4 regions of the Erwinia sp. LJJL01 genome follow, and region 1 is predicted to be linked to each of the others. Evidence: predicted binding sites of a transcription regulator. Region 1 holds the regulator's gene; each other region holds the start of a gene.
What was found. Region 1 encodes CRP, which controls carbon source genes, mostly activating them, when cyclic AMP is high. Its sites were predicted from a motif close to ATGTGANNNNNNTCACAT; they were not measured.
Positions count from the first base shown of each region.

Region 2: the regulator CRP is predicted to act here: its motif matches at 1,606-1,623, upstream of ACLI4M_RS09245 (PTS mannitol transporter subunit IICBA).
Region 3: the regulator CRP is predicted to act here: its motif matches at 2,269-2,286, upstream of deoC (deoxyribose-phosphate aldolase).
Region 4: the regulator CRP is predicted to act here: its motif matches at 2,348-2,365, upstream of epd (erythrose-4-phosphate dehydrogenase).

Region 1 is NZ_CP178576.1:1,517,776-1,521,990, forward strand. It holds gene ACLI4M_RS07990 (amidohydrolase) at 1-354, opposite strand, end outside; gene ACLI4M_RS07995 (MFS transporter) at 351-1,553, opposite strand; gene crp (cAMP-activated global transcriptional regulator CRP) at 2,054-2,686, shown strand; gene ACLI4M_RS08005 (YccS/YhfK family putative transporter) at 2,745-4,215, shown strand, end outside.
Region 2 is NZ_CP178576.1:1,805,812-1,810,026, forward strand. It holds gene ACLI4M_RS09230 (NAD(P)-dependent alcohol dehydrogenase) at 1-27, shown strand, start outside; gene ACLI4M_RS09235 (HTH-type transcriptional regulator) at 70-366, opposite strand; gene ACLI4M_RS09240 (DUF3053 domain-containing protein) at 697-1,413, shown strand; gene ACLI4M_RS09245 (PTS mannitol transporter subunit IICBA) at 1,888-3,819, shown strand; gene mtlD (mannitol-1-phosphate 5-dehydrogenase) at 3,917-4,215, shown strand, end outside.
Region 3 is NZ_CP178576.1:2,665,317-2,669,531, reverse strand. It holds gene deoA (thymidine phosphorylase) at 1-1,100, opposite strand, end outside; gene deoC (deoxyribose-phosphate aldolase) at 1,276-2,055, opposite strand; gene ACLI4M_RS13240 (TatD family hydrolase) at 2,333-3,109, opposite strand; gene ACLI4M_RS13235 (patatin-like phospholipase family protein) at 3,106-4,158, opposite strand.
Region 4 is NZ_CP178576.1:990,975-995,189, reverse strand. It holds gene tkt (transketolase) at 260-2,251, shown strand; gene epd (erythrose-4-phosphate dehydrogenase) at 2,555-3,574, shown strand; gene pgk (phosphoglycerate kinase) at 3,624-4,215, shown strand, end outside.

The sequences.
Region 1 (4,215 bases):
GCATAGCACCCAGGCCGCACCGAGCAGCATGGCGGTATGCGCATCGTGCCCGCAGGCGTGCATCACCCCGTTGTTTTGCGAGGTAAAGGGTTCATTGTTGAGTTCGGTGATCGGCAGCGCATCCATATCGGCACGCAGCGCGACGCATGGGCCGCTGCGCGCGCCCGGCAGTTCCGCCACCACGCTGGTTGGCGTTGGCCGTTTAATTTTTAACGGGCCAAACTTCGCCAGTTCAGCAGCGACATAATCTGCGGTGCCATGCTCATGGAATGAGAGTTCGGCATTGGCATGAATATGACGCCGCCACACCAGCACTTTGTCGGTGATTTCCTTGCTTAACGTTTCAGTGTTCATGATAACTCCGGGTTTAAGGAAGAGAGGTAAGCACGCCGGCTGCCCGGCAGAAGAGCCAGTCCCGCCAGCAGTATCGCTATCATCAGAAACAGAAAGGCACCAAGGTAAGTGCCATGGCCAGCGGCCACTAAATAGCCCATCACAATCGGCCCGACGAAGCCGCCCAGTACTCCTCCGGCATTCAGTAAACCGATAATCGAGCCGGTCACCGCGAGCGGAAAACGCTTCATCGGCAGCGTAAAGGTGGTGATAAAGGTGCCGATAAGGGCCGCATTGGTAATACAGAGGCCGATTGTGCTCATCAGCACGCTGGAGGAGAGGTAAATCATCAGCATCCCCGCCGCCGCAATCAGCGACGCCAGGCAGATTACCCAGGGTTCACGCCCGGCCAGATAACGCCCCACCAGCCAGCCGCCAGCCACCGATGTCAGTGCGCTACCAACCCCGGAAATGCTCATCATCTGCCCGACGGCGGAGAGCGGCAGTCCGCGATGAGTGAGAAAGCTGGGCAGCCAGCTCACCAGGCCGTAAACCGGCACATTCAGCAGAAAGTTAGTGCAGAACAGCTGCCATAAAAGCGGCTGGCGTAGCGCACTGTGCAGGCCGACTTCGCCAGCTGGAATGAGGATCACCCGCGGCGAGCGCGGCAACAGCAGCACCATGCTCGCGGCTACCATCAGCACCAGCACGGCCAGGATCATATAGGCGTGATGCCAGTTCATTTTATCCAGCGCCCATACCGCCAGCAGCGGCCCGATGGCCATCGCCAGCCCGGAGGAGGAGAGCAGCAGCGACTGGGCGAAGGTGCGGTGATGCAGCGCAAAATTGGCACTTACGGCTTTCGCGCTGGCGCTTGGATAACCCGAGTGGCCGATCCCCGCCATAAAACGAAAGCTCAGCAGCAGAGCAAAGGTGACACCGAGCCAGCCAAACAGCAGCGCACACAGCCCAAGCAACGACAGCGAGAGCACCAGCATGCGCCGGTAGCCTATGCGATCGTTTAACCAGCCGGCGGGAAACTGAAACAGCGCATAAGCGAGGAAGAAGATGCCACCGATATATCCCACCTGCTGCGGCGCGAGATGGAACTCCTGGCGAAGGGGTAATAGCACAAAGCCCATCACCGTTTTATCCAGATAGACAAGGACATAGCCCATAAACAGCAGGCAGAGCATTAATGCATGCGAAGTCACTTTCATAACGCGATCCTGTAATAAATCTGAAGAATCAATCTGTTAGATTTGAATTCCACAATCGGTTATAAATTGAACCATAGCAATTCATCCATCGTTGCACTTAACATGCTGATAACATTTTTTTTACGCACACACCGGCATAAATTCTGAAAATTAATCTTTTCTTTATGATTAATATCAATAATTTATTGGTATATTGCCGCATGCTGTTGCGCAGCCAGGTCCCCTTTCAGGACTTTTTCCCACTATGCTGAAGCGAGACAACAGAAGACAGTGCGTGCAAGCTGTGCTACAAACAAAGCTGTAATATTTCGTCGGCACTTCGATGCACGAGAAATACGGGACGACAAAACGAGCCAAGCTCTGATCAGAGGCCCGGAAAAATTTTCCTATGGGAACGCTTGAATATTTCTACGCCTGACAGGGAATACCCCCCTGTGCACCCTAAGCATTGCAAAATGACGGGTGACATTAGGCTCGATTACAACAGAGGATAATAGCGAATGGTTCTCGGCAAACCGCAAACAGACCCGACTCTCGAATGGTTCCTGTCACATTGCCATATTCACAAATATCCATCCAAAAGCACGCTGATCCATCAAGGTGAAAAAGCGGAAACCCTCTACTACATCGTCAAAGGCGCGGTAGCGGTGCTGATCAAGGATGAAGAAGGCAAAGAGATGATCCTCTCTTACCTCAATCAGGGTGATTTCATCGGTGAACTGGGCCTCTTTGAAGAGGGTCAGGAGCGTAGCGCGTGGGTACGTGCGAAGAGCGCCTGTGAAGTGGCTGAAATATCTTATAAAAAATTCCGTCAGCTGATTCAGGTGAATCCTGACATCCTGATGCGCCTCTCATCACAGATGGCGCGTCGCCTGCAGGTGACGTCTGAGAAAGTGGGCAACTTAGCTTTCCTCGACGTGACGGGCCGCATTGCGCAGACGCTGCTGAACCTGGCGAAACAGCCGGATGCCATGACCCACCCGGATGGCATGCAGATTAAGATTACCCGCCAGGAGATTGGCCAGATTGTCGGCTGCTCTCGTGAAACCGTCGGCCGTATTCTGAAAATGCTGGAAGATCAAAACCTGATCTCTGCACACGGTAAGACTATCGTCGTTTACGGCACACGCTAACCGGCGCTGAACTCACGGCGCGACATCCCTGTCGCGCCTTTTTTATTTGGTGCAGCGCATGTGGCGGAGAATCATCTATCACCCCGAAGTAAACTATGCCCTGAGACAGACGCTGGTGCTGTGTCTGCCGGTGGCGATTGGCTGGCTGCTGGGCGACCTGCAACGCGGCCTGCTGTTCTCTTTAGTGCCCGCCTGCTGCAACAACGCCGGTCTCGATACCCCCCATAAACGCTTCTTCAAACGCCTGATCGTTGGCGGCAGCCTGTTTGCCTTCAGCAGTTTCCTGATCCAGTTTGCGGGCGCTGAAGGCGTTCCGCTGCCGGCGATCCTGCTGGTGATGGCGCTGCTGCTTGGCGTCACCGGGGAGATCAGTCCGCTGCACGCCCGCCTGCTGCCTGCTTCGCTGATTGCCGCCATCTTCACCCTCAGCCTCGCCGGGCGCATGCCGATGTGGGAACCCCCGCTGCTGTATATCCTCGGCACCGTCTGGTACGGCGCGTTTAACTGGTTCTGGTTCTGGCTGTGGAAAGAGCAGCCGATGCGTGAAACGCTCAGCCTGCTGTATCGCGAGCTGGCTGACTACTGCGAAGCAAAATATACCCTGCTGACCAAACTCACCGATCCACAAACCGCCCTGCCTCCCCTGCTGGCACGTCAGCAAAAAGCGGTCGATCTGATCAACACCTGCTACCAGCAGATGCATATGCTTTCTGCCAACCGCGACAGCCATTATCAGCGCCTGACGCGGGCTTTTCAGGTGGCGCTGGATTTACAGGAGCACATTGCCGTCAGCCTGCATCAGCCGGAAGAGGTGCAGAAACTGGTGGAGAAAAGCCACGCCGAGGCGGTGATCCGCTGGAATGCGCAGACCATTGCTGCGCGGCTGCGGGTACTGGCCGATGATATTCTCTACCATCGCTTCGCCGAGCGTTTCACCATGGATAAACAGCTGCAGGCGCTGGAGAAGATCGCCCGCCAGCACCCGGATAACCCGGTCGGTAACTTCTGCTACTACCACTTCAGCCGCATTGGCCGCGTACTGCGCACTCAGCACCCGCTCTACCGCCGCGACCTGATGGCCGACCGTCAGCGCCGCCTGCCGCTGCTGCGGGCGCTGAAGAGCTATCTGTCGCTGAAATCGGCCGCGCTGCGCACCGCTGCGCGCTTCGCGGTGATGCTGACCTTTGCCAGTTCGCTGGCGCTGTTCTTCAACCTGCCGAAACCGTACTGGATCCTGATGACCGTGATGTTCGTCAGCCTGAACGGCTATAGCGCCACCCGCGTGCGCATCCAGCACCGAGCGCTCGGCACGCTGGCCGGGCTGGCGGTTGCCGCCGGGACGCTGGGCATGCACGTGCCGGAGCCGTGGATACTGAGCATCATGCTGGTGATTACCCTGGTGAGCTATCTGTTTATCCGCAAGTTTTATGGCTGGGCCACGGTAGGCTTTACCGTCACGGCGGTGTACACGCTGCAGCTGCTGTCGCTGAACGGCGCGCAGTTCCTGCTGCCGCGCCTGATGGATACGC
Region 2 (4,215 bases), 290 kb from region 1:
GTCATTGATATGAAAGCCGGGAAGTAAGCCTTAAAAACCAAAAACCCGCCTCGGGGCGGGTTTCTTCTGCTAGCCCAGCAGCTGTCTGCCAAGGCAAGGATTCGAATGTAATAACTTCATTAATTTCTGTGCACTGCCTGATGGCCTGGTGCGGTTTGCCTCCCAGCTTTTCACCGACGAAACGCTCACGCCTAATGCCTGGGCAAACTCACCTATCTGCATGCCGGTAATTTCCCGAACGCGCTTAGGCTCGGGGAGATTCACCTCGCTTTTCGCTACGGGTGCGGCCTGCATCATCACTTCACGCGTTAACACTATCTGCTCCAGACTGGACAGCAGCTCCGACATAGGATCTTTCAACTCCATAAGCACTCCTCAAAAACTCACATCACGTGAACAACCAGAGGGGGGAGAACCTGAGTCTCAGGTTCTGAATGCTGGCATACAACAGCCGCTGGGGAGCTTTTAAGGCAGCACAGGGAAATGCCAGAGACTTAAGTATGGGATCAATTCTGTGAAGCGGAGCCATATTTTATGCTTATTTTTCAAACTTGCTTAAAATCAGCTAACTGGGGTCACAACAATCAGAAGAATCGCGCTATCCGCTATCCATCAAAAGTGAATTGGACTATTCTTTACCCAGAATTTATCTGTCAGCCAATTCGGTAAGTACTTGTTAACAGGAGTTAATTTTTTATGACTACAGGAACATCACGCATCTGGACGCGTCTGCTGGTGCCATTTATGGCACTGTTTCTGGTGTTGCAGCTAACCGGCTGTGGCGACAAAGAAGCCGATCAGCGTAAAGCCTTCATCGATTTTCTGCAAAATACCGCAATGCGCAGCGGTGAACACCTGCCGAGCCTGAGTGAAGATCAGAAGCAGAAATTTGGCGCTTACGTCAGCGACTACGCGATTATTTACGGCTTCTCCCAGCAGGTGAATAAAGCGGTCGATTCCGGCCTGAAGCCGGTGGTGGACGAACTGTCTGCTATCCGTACTCCGCAAGATTACCTGACGCGCCGCGACTCGCTGCGCCAAGCGAGCGGTTCACTGGGCGTGCTGGCCCAGCAGATCCAGGCCGCGAAGACGCAGGCCGACAGCAGCAAGGGTGCCCTTAAGCAGCCGGAAGAGCTGAAGACGGTGTATGACAACGTCTATAACAAAGTGGTGACTCAGCCTGCTGCTTCGCTGGCCCCGCTGTTACCGGCGCTGCAGACGCTGAGCCAGGACGCGGTACAGACGGGTGATTTCCTGCAGCAGCAGGGGACTCGCGTCAGCTTCAACGGCTCGACGGTACAGTTCCCGACGCAGGAGCAGGCCACGCAGTACAACACGTTGATGAGCAACCTGAGCGCGAATGCTCAGGCGCTGCCGCAGGCACAAAGTGCATTGCAGGGTGGTTTCCAGTAAGTCATTCGTCAGGGCCGGAGATCTTCGGCCCTTTCTCTCTCTTTCACGCCAATAATTAATTTCCTGCCGTAATTTTATTACATCAGAGTCGACCGGCAGATTGATCGGCCAATGAAGTGTGATCTGGCGCGTTTTGCCTCAAAATATTTTGTGACTTGAATCACAAAAATGCTACAAAGCCACAACGTTAATTTGTGATTCATGTCACATCAATACGCTATAATTGATTAATTTTCAGGCTAAGTCCTTTTGCTACAGTGAATAAATGTGATCTTAGTCACTAAAAAACCCCATCTACCCCACCCTTCATAGTGATCTGTATCACACTTTAGCCCGCCGCTACGCAGCACCATATCCGCGTGATAAAGTCCGCCTGCATACAGTGATACTGACGGTTTAACCCGCTGTCACGTCTAAAACAAAAATCAACGCGCTCTCTTATTGTCAGCGCGTACCAATAAGGGGTGTTTGTTTATGTCCTCATCAGATATCAAGATCAAGGTTCAGAACTTTGGTCGCTTTCTGAGCAACATGGTAATGCCGAATATCGGGGCGTTTATCGCCTGGGGTATTATCACCGCGCTGTTTATTCCAACCGGATGGCTGCCAAACGAAACCATGGCGAAGCTGGTTGGTCCGATGATTACCTATCTGCTGCCGCTGCTGATCGGTTATACCGGTGGCCGCCTGGTTGGCGGCGATCGCGGTGGCGTGGTCGGTGCGATTACCACCATGGGTGTGATTGTCGGTGCCGACATGCCAATGTTCCTCGGCTCGATGATTGCCGGTCCACTGGGCGGCTGGGCAATTAAAACCTTCGACCGTCAGATTGATGGCAAGATCAAATCTGGCTTCGAGATGCTGGTGAACAACTTCTCTGCCGGTATCATTGGCATGCTGCTGGCCATCCTCGCTTTCCTGGCGATTGGTCCACTGGTTGAAGGTCTGTCGCATATTCTCGCCGCGGGCGTGAATCTGATGGTGCAGAACAACCTGCTGCCGCTGACCTCTATCTTCGTTGAGCCAGCTAAAATTCTGTTCCTGAATAACGCCATCAACCACGGTATCTTCTCGCCGCTGGGTATCCAGCAGGCCAGCGAAGCCGGTAAGTCGATCTTCTTCCTGATTGAAGCGAACCCAGGCCCGGGTATGGGCGTGCTGATGGCGTATATGTTCTTCGGCCGCGGCAATGCCAAACAGTCCGCCGGTGGCGCGGCAATCATCCACTTCTTCGGTGGTATCCACGAAATCTACTTCCCGTACGTGCTGATGAACCCGCGCCTGATTCTGGCGGTTATCCTCGGTGGTATGACCGGCGTGTTCACGCTGACTCTGCTGAACGGCGGCCTGGTGTCCCCGGCTTCTCCGGGCTCTATCCTGGCGGTGCTGGCAATGACGCCAAAAGGCGCCTACTTCGCGAACATCGCCGCGATTGTCGCTGCTTTTGCTGTCTCCTTCGTGGTCTCTGCCATCCTGCTGAAAACCAGCAAAGTGAAAGAAGATGACGATATTGAAGCCGCGGCTCGCCGTGTGCAGGAGATGAAAGCCCAGTCTAAAGGTCAGAGTGCGGCCGGCGTTGCCGCTGCTGATGGCCTGCACGGTGACCTGAGCCACGTGCGCAAAATCATCGTTGCCTGTGATGCCGGTATGGGCTCCAGCGCCATGGGTGCAGGCGTGCTGCGCAAGAAAGTGAACGATGCTGGTCTGACTGCGGTTTCCGTTACCAATATGGCGATTAACAGCCTGCCGGGCGACGTTGACCTGGTGATCACCCACCGCGACCTGACCGAACGTGCGATGCGCCAGGCCCCTCATGCCCAGCATATCTCGCTGACTAACTTCCTCGACAGCGGCCTGTATACCGACCTGACGGCACGCCTGGTGGAAGCCGGACGCAGCGCCGACCATCGTGAGAAAGTCAGCGCGACGCTGAACGACAGCTTCGATGATGGCCAGGACCACCTGTTCAAACTGAGCGCCAGCAACATCTTCCTCGGCAACGTTGCGACGGATAAAGAGCAGGCGATCCGCTTTGCCGGTGAGCAGCTGGTGAAAGGCGGCTACGTTGAGCCGGAATATGTGGAGGCGATGCTGGCGCGTGAAAAACTGACGCCAACCTACCTCGGCGAATCCATTGCCGTGCCGCACGGCACCGTGGAAGCGAAAGACCGCGTGCTGAAAACCGGCGTCGTGTTCTGTCAGTATCCGCAGGGCGTTCACTTCGGTGAAGAGCCGGAAGATATTGCCCGCCTGGTGATCGGTATTGCCGCGCGCAATAACGAACACATCCAGGTGATTACCAGCCTGACTAACGCGCTCGACGATGACAGCGTGATTGCCCGCCTGGCCAGCACCACCGACGTGCAGGAAGTTCTCGACCTGCTGTCAGGTAAAACCAGCGCCTGAGCCGGTTGAAGTTAATACCTCCCTGGGGGCTGGGCATGCCCGGCCCTTTTTTGCTTTGGGCATGCCCGACCTTTCCATTTTTGATACGGGAATAATTATGAAAGCATTACATTTTGGCGCCGGAAATATCGGCCGTGGCTTTATCGGTAAACTGCTGGCGGATGCCGGTATACAGCTCACCTTCGCGGATGTGAATCAGGTGGTACTGGATGCCCTCAACGCGCGCGGAGAATATCCGGTTCACGTCGTCGGTGAGCAGGCGCAGGTTGAGATCGTTAAAGGGGTAAACGCGGTTAACAGCACCAGCGATGACATTATCACGCTGGTCGCAGAGGTTGATATCGTTACCACGGCAGTTGGCCCACAGATCCTTGAGCGCATTGCCGCTGGCATTGC
Region 3 (4,215 bases), 1.1 Mb from region 1:
CCCATCGACACCACGGCCATTCCCAGCGCGCGCGTATCCATGGCACCGACGATGCCCGGCCGGTCGGCATACACCGCTTTGCTCAGCATCGGCGCGGGCAGGTAGTGGTCCATACGCTCGATAAAGTCCAGCGGACCTTTTTGCGCCGCCACCATGCGGCCGAAGATTTCGGCGGCACGGCCATTGTCCAGCACCGCCTGCAGCTTCGCCTGCGCCTCCTGCGCCGTCGCGGCCAGGCCGCCGGAGATCAGCATTTCGCTGCACAGCGCCATCGTCACCTCCAGCAGGCGCGGGTTGCGGTAAGCCCCGGTGAGGAACTGCACCGCTTCGCGCACTTCCAGCGCATTGCCGGCGCTGGAGGCCAGCACCTGGTTCATATCGGTCAGCAGCGCGGTGGTTTTGCAACCCGCGCCGTTGGCCACGCCGACTATCGCCTGCGCCAGCGATTCCGACAGTTCATAGGTCGGCATAAACGCGCCGGACCCCACTTTCACATCCATCACCAGTGCATCCAGCCCTTCAGCCAGTTTTTTCGCGAGGATCGAGGCGGTAATCAGCGGAATAGAGTCGACGGTCGCGGTGATATCGCGCGTGGCGTAGAAGCGTTTATCCGCCGGCGCCAGCGAGTTAGTCTGGCCGATAATCGCCACGCCAACGTCTTTAATAATCTGACGGAAGCGGTCATCTTCCGGGAAAATGTCAAAACCGGGGATCGCTTCCAGCTTGTCCAGCGTGCCGCCGGTGTGCCCCAGGCCACGCCCGGAGATCATCGGCACGTAGCCGCCGCAGGCCGCCACCATCGGGCCCAGCATCAGCGAGGTCACGTCGCCGACGCCGCCGGTGGAGTGCTTATCCACCACCGGGCCATTGAGGTTCAGCGCCTTCCAGTTCAGTACCGAACCAGAATCACGCATCGCCATGGTCAGCGCCACGCGCTCCGGCAGCGACATATCGTGGAAGTAGATGGTCATTGCCAGCGCGGCAATCTGCCCTTCTGACACCGTGTTGTCGCGCACGCCGTTGATAAAAAAGCGGATCTCTTCTTCGCTCAGCGCCTGACCATCACGTTTTTTGCGAATAATTTCTTGTGGCAGGAACACGCTAACCCCCGGTATTTAAGTTGAAAATCGAACAACGGATTTACGGGCCGGGCATGCCCGGCCCCTGCGGGTAAACAGCACGTTTGCCTGTGCCGCCGTCTCGCATCGGCATGCCCGACGGCGGCGAGTTATGCACCGTCGTAGGGGTCAGGCATGCCTGACCCGCATGCCGGAATTAATATTTGCTGTCGCTGGTTGCACCGCTGTGCCCTGCCGCGTTCAGCAGGCTGGCTAACAGGCTGGAAGCGCCAAAGCGGAAATGGCGCGCATCGGCCCACCCCGCCCCCAGGATGTCATCGGCCAGCTTGAGGTAGATCGCCGCATCGTCAGCGGTGCGCACGCCGCCAGCAGGCTTAAAGCCCACCTGCTGCTTCACGCCCTGCTCGGCAATCACGCGCATCATAATCTCTGCGACTTCTGGCGTCGCATTGACCGGCACTTTACCGGTCGAGGTTTTGATAAAGTCCGCACCCGCTTTGATGGCAATTTCGGAGGCTTTACGGATCAGCGCTTCCTCTTTCAGCTCACCGGTTTCAATAATCACTTTTAACAGCACGTTTGCCGCAGAGCAGGCATCTTTACAGGCTTTTACCAGCTCGAAGCCGACGGTTTCATTACCGGCAATCAGCGCACGGTACGGGAATACCACGTCCACTTCGTCCGCGCCGTAAGCGATAGCAGCACGGGTTTCCGCCAGCGCGATATCAATATCGTCGTTACCGTGTGGGAAGTTGGTGACGGTAGCGATGCGGATATCCGGGGTACCCTGCTCGCGCAGCGTTTTACGCGCAATCGGGATAAAGCGCGGGTAGATGCAGATGGCGGCGGTGTTTCCGGCCGGGGATTTCGCCTGATGGCACAGCGCGATCACTTTCGCATCGGTGTCATCGTCGTTCAGGGTGGTGAGATCCATCAGCTGCAGCGCGCGCAGCGCCTGAGTTTTTACATCGGACATGGTTGTCTCCAGACAATTTAGCAGCAGGCACGGTCAGCGCACCTGATAATGTTAAAATTATAACAGCCCGTGGCGAGCTATTTTGCGGGTAGTTTCACATTAAAAAGATGACAGTTGCACCATTATTGCATGAATAGTGACAGCAATCACAATTTAACCGCCATTACGCCCGGAACGGCGCGCAGTAAGGCGGCCACAGCGAGCCATTGGAAAATGTTATAATTATAACATTTCATCTTCAAGGCAAAACAGGTCTCTCAGAAGTGTAGCCCGTGCTTCACAGGCCAAAGAGCGTGCGGGTGTTTTGGCGCAGGGTTTCAGCAATTTGCTCAGGGGATTCGGGGCGCAGTTCACACAGGGCCTGCCACACCTCTTTTACCCGTTCCGGGCGGTTGGGCTGGCCTTGAAAGCCCTGCAGCGGCATATCGGGGGAGTCGGTTTCCAGCAGCAGCGAAGAGAGCGGCAGGCGGGCAAGGGTATTGCGGGTTTTGCTGGCGCGTTCATAGGTGATGGTGCCACCGACGCCAATAGAATATCCGGCGCGAATAAAGGCCAGCGCCTGCTGTTCGCTGCCGGCAAAGCCGTGCACCACGCCACGGCGCGGCAGCGCAATGCGCCGCAGGTGCAGCGCCAGTTTGTCATGGGTGCGGCGCGAATGCAGGATCACCGGCAGATCGTAATCACGCGCCAGCCGCAGCTGCGCATCCAGCAGCGCCTGCTGGCGTTCAAACTGCGGGTTTTCGATAAACAGATCGAGGCCGATCTCCCCGATCGCCACAAGCTTTGGCGGGCGTGATTTTAGCTGCTGCTCCAGCGCTGCCAGCTGCGGCTCACCGTGTTCGGCAATCGCCATCGGGTGCATGCCCAGCGCGGCATAGACAGCGTCATGCTGCTTTGCCAGCGCCAGCACGCCGGCAAAGCGCTGCGCCGACACGCCCACCGCAATGATCTTCTCCACCCCGGCAGCGGCGGCACGCGCCAGGCTGGCGGCCTCGTCACCGACAAACGGCGGAAAATCAAAGTGACAGTGGGTATCGACAAAACGCATTGTCATGCCAGCGATCCTTTATCGTAATCGGTTTCATTACCCACCAGCGGGTCGAGAATAATCCCCTGGCGATCCGGCTCATTCGCCACCGGCGCAGGAGGCACCACAATATGGCGACGCACCACGCTGTCACCGCCATTCAGCCACTGGCCGACGGTGGCGAGGAAGTAACGCCCGCAGCGGCGGCCCAGATGATAATCTTTATTCAGTGAGGCGACCCGGCTGCCGAGTGCCATACTGGCGAGCGGGCGTGGCGGGTAGATCTCAATAATGCGCAGATTATCCGGCGGGTTATCGATAAAGCTCTGGATTTGGTGATAGCTCTCTTCGTGCACCTGCATAATGTTGATCAGCGGCTGCAAAGCGCCCTCACTCAGCCAGCGCTCCACGCGCTTCAGCCACTGCGGAGTATAGGTCATCTGAGAGGGGACCGTGCGGATCACCACAATGGTATCTGCCCCGCGCCGCGCCGCTTCACGCACCGGGATCGCATCCCGAATACCGCCGTCCAGATAGCTGACGCCCGCCAGATCCACCCCGGGGCGATAAAAACCGGGAATAGCGCTGGAGGCTTTAATAATGTCGTGCCAGTTATCCGCCGTCGGCGCGAAGTAGCTTGGGGTGTAGTCGTCGCTACGGCAGGCGCACATATAAAATTCGCGCCCGTCAGCAAACATTTTTTCGGCAGCGCTGAGCGCCAGCGGGAACTCAGAACGGGTAATATCCACCAGCCAGTCGAGATCGATCAAATGACCACCGCGCACAAAGCGCATCGGGTCAAAAAACAGTTTACTGGTGGTGTAGCGGGTGATGACGCGCCGCGCGTAGCCGGGCTGTGCGCAGACGAAAGCGGAAAGGTTTTGTGCCCCGGCGGAGGTGCCGAGCATCAGGTCGAAAGGATTGAAGTGAGCACGCTGAAACTCATCCAGCACTCCCGCGGTGAAGATACCGCGCTGCCCACCCCCTTCGCACACCAGAGCAATTCTGCCCGGGGTGAAAGGTTTTAACGCCAGCGGCTCGATATTGCCGAGGGTTATCGGGATGCGTATGCCCAAGCCAGGTATCCTCTCAGATGAAAAAGAGAGGATACCTGTTATCAGTCAAATCTGTGA
Region 4 (4,215 bases), 530 kb from region 1:
TAGAAATCAAAAAGTTGTCAATTTATGCTGGGCGAATTATTGCCAGCGAAACCGGAGTTATAGCCTTTGCTGGTATAAATGCATAGCACCACTGCTCCGAAAGGGCCACTAATGTGACTTTTTTTACATCCTGCGCCATGTACATGTTACCCGTGTTTCATGTACATTGATTGTCGACTTTCCTTCGGCTTTGCCTGATAACTCATTCATTACAATAGGTTAAGGACGGCGAAGCGTTAAATCCGACCTGGAGTAGAAAATGTCTTCTCGTAAAGAGCTTGCCAACGCCATTCGCGCATTGAGTATGGATGCGGTGCAAAAAGCCAAATCCGGCCACCCGGGCGCCCCAATGGGCATGGCCGATATCGCCGAAGTTCTGTGGCGTGACTTCCTGAATCACAACCCGACTAACCCGCTGTGGGCAGACCGCGACCGCTTCGTGCTGTCAAACGGCCACGGCTCAATGCTGATCTATAGCCTGCTGCACCTCAGCGGTTACGATCTGCCAATCAGTGAACTGGCTAACTTCCGTCAGCTGCACTCCAAAACCCCAGGTCACCCTGAATACGGCTACACCGTAGGCGTGGAAACCACCACCGGTCCACTGGGCCAGGGTATCGCCAACGCGGTCGGTTTTGCTATTGCAGAACGCACGCTGGCCGCGCAGTTTAACCGTCCGGGCCACGATATTGTTGACCATAACACCTACGTGTTCATGGGCGACGGCTGCATGATGGAAGGCATCTCGCACGAAGTGTGCTCGCTGGCGGGTACGCTGAAGCTGGGTAAACTGGTCGCGTTCTATGATGACAACGGTATCTCCATCGACGGCCACATTGATGGCTGGTTCACCGATGACACCGCGCAGCGCTTCGAGTCTTACGGCTGGCACGTGGTGCGCGGCGTGGACGGTCATGATGCGGACGCGATTAAGAAAGCGGTGGAAGAAGCCAAAGCGGTGAGCGATAAGCCTTCCCTGCTGATGTGCAAAACGGTTATTGGCTTCGGTTCGCCGAACAAAGCCGGTACTCACGACTCCCACGGTGCGCCGCTGGGCGATGAAGAGATTGCACTGACCCGTAAGCAGCTGGGCTGGAACCACGCGCCGTTTGAAATTCCTTCAGACATCTATGCACAGTGGGACGCGAAAGAAGCGGGCCAGGCGAAAGAAGCTGCATGGGACGAGAAGTTTGCTGCCTACGCTAAAGCCTTCCCGGAGCTGGCCGCTGAGTTCAAGCGCCGCATGAATAACGAGCTGCCGGCAAACTGGGCTGCTGAGTCGCAGAAGTTTGTTGAACAGCTACAGGCGAACCCGGCGAAAATCGCCAGCCGTAAAGCGTCACAGAATGCCATCGAAGCCTTTGGCAAACTGCTGCCGGAATATCTGGGCGGCTCCGCTGACCTGGCGCCAAGCAACCTGACGATGTGGTCTGGTTCTAAGCCAATCAACGAAGATGCAGCGGGTAACTACATCCATTACGGCGTGCGCGAATTCGGTATGACCGCTATCGCTAACGGTATCACCCTGCACGGTGGTTTCCTGCCGTACACCGCGACCTTCCTGATGTTTGTCGAATATGCCCGTAATGCGGTGCGTATGGCTGCACTGATGAAGATCCGTCAGGTGATGGTCTATACCCATGACTCTATCGGTCTGGGCGAAGATGGCCCAACTCACCAGCCGGTAGAGCAGCTGGCGAGCCTGCGCGTGACGCCGAACATGAGCACCTGGCGCCCGTGTGACCAGGTTGAGTCGGCGATTGCGTGGAAATATGGCATCGAACGTCAGGATGGCCCAACTGCGCTGATCCTGTCGCGTCAGAACCTGGCACAGCAGGATCGTACCGCTGAGCAGCTGGCTAACGTTGCGCGTGGTGCTTACGTGCTGAAAGATTGCGACGGTACGCCGGAGGTCATCTTCATCGCTACCGGTTCAGAAGTTGAGCTGGCGGTGGGCGCTTATGAGCAGCTGACTGCTGAAGGCCGTAAGGCGCGCGTGGTTTCCATGCCGTCTACTGATGCCTTCGACAAGCAGGATGCCGCTTACCGTGAATCGGTGCTGCCGAAAGCTGTCAGCGCGCGCGTGGCGATTGAAGCCGGTATCGCAGATTACTGGTTCAAATACACCGGCCTGAACGGTGCCATCGTCGGTATGACCAGCTTCGGCGAGTCTGCACCGGCCGAGAAGCTGTTCGACCTGTTTGGCTTCACCGTGGATAACGTGGTCGCTAAAGCGAAAGCGCTGCTGTAATCACGCAGCGGGCGAGGCATGCCTCGCCTCAGGATGTTATAGCGTAGGGGGCGGGCATACCCGCCCCTTTTTTGTTCCCACCGATAAATTCTAAATTTGTGACGTAGATCCAAACTTACGCGCCGCAATTGATCCCAGTCATTCCTATTATTCCTGACTTCTATTATTCTGGCTGAAGCGTTTCAGTTGTCAGTGGGCCCTGTTATTTTCGCCGACCATTCGATAAGAATCTGCTGTACAAATCGCCACGGCTGGCTCAGGCTAATTGTCCGATTTTACGGTGAATTCTGGTGCAGGAGTAATATGACGGTTCGCATTGCCATAAACGGGTTTGGTCGCATTGGGCGCAATGTTTTACGCGCGCTGTACGAGACCGGGCGACGTGCTGAAATTACGGTCGTCGCCATCAATGAGCTGGCGGACGCCGCGGGCATGGCACATTTGCTGAAATACGATACCAGCCACGGGCGATTCGCCTGGGACGTGCGTCAGGAGCGCGACCTGCTGACGGTAGGGGATGACACCATCCGCCTGCTGCATGTGGCAGAAATCGAGCACCTGCCGTGGCGAGAGCTGAATGTTGATGTCGTGCTTGACTGTACCGGCGTTTATGGCAGCCGTGCCGATGGTGAAGCCCACCTGCACTCTGGGGCGAAAAAGGTGTTGTTCTCTCACCCGGGCGGCCACGATCTGGACGCCACCGTGGTTTACGGCGTGAATGAGAAAGCGCTGCTGCCGGAGCATTTGCTGGTGTCGAATGCTTCCTGTACCACTAACTGCATCATTCCGATTATCAAGCTGCTGGATGATGCCTGGGGTATTGAGTCCGGCACCGTCACCACGATTCATTCGGCGATGCATGACCAGCAGGTGATTGATGCTTATCACCCGGATTTACGGCGCACCCGCGCTGCCAGCCAGTCGATTATTCCGGTCGACACCCGACTGGCCGCCGGCATTACGCGTATTTTTCCGAAATTTAACGATCGCTTCGAAGCGATTGCGGTGCGCGTGCCGACCATCAACGTGACGGCCATTGACCTGAGCGTCAGCGTGCGTGATGCGGTAAAGGCATGTGAGGTCAACGCCCTGCTGCAAAGTGCGTCAGAAGGGGCATTTAGTGGTATAGTTGACTATACGGAATTACCGTTAGTCTCGATAGATTTTAACCACGATCCGCACAGTGCCATAGTGGACGGCACGCAGACGCGGGTCAGCGGTCAGCACCTGATTAAGACTTTAGTCTGGTGCGACAACGAATGGGGCTTTGCTAACCGGATGATTGATACCACGTTAGCGATGGCCGCAAGCGGTTTCAGGTAGGGCGCGGTTTGCGCCTGTAAAACTTAAGAGTTAAACGAGAGGATTCACCATGTCTGTAATTAAGATGACCGATCTGGATCTTGCTGGTAAACGCGTACTAATTCGCTCCGATTTAAACGTGCCAGTGAAAGAAGGGAAAGTGACGTCTGATGCACGAATTCGTGCTTCATTGCCGACCATCGAAGCGGCCCTGAAGCAGGGCGCAAAAGTGATGGTAACCTCCCACCTTGGTCGCCCGACCGAAGGTGAATACAACGAAGAGTTCTCACTGCTGCCGGTAGTGAACTACCTGAAAGATAAGCTGGGCGCGGAAAACGTCTCCCTGGCGAAAGAGTACCTCGACGGCGTTGAGCTGGAAGCCGGCAAGCTGGTGGTCCTGGAAAACGTTCGTTTTAACAAGGGCGAAAAGAAAGACGACGAAGCGCTCTCTAAAAAATACGCGGCCCTGTGCGACGTCTACGTGATGGACGCCTTCGGCACCGCGCACCGCGCACAGGCTTCAACGCACGGCGTGGGTAAATTTGCCCCAATCGCCTGTGCTGGCCCGCTGCTGGCCAACGAACTGGAAGCGCTGGGTAAAGCCCTGAAAACCCCTGCACGCCCAATGGTGGCAGTGGTTGGCGGTTCAAAAGTCTCCACTA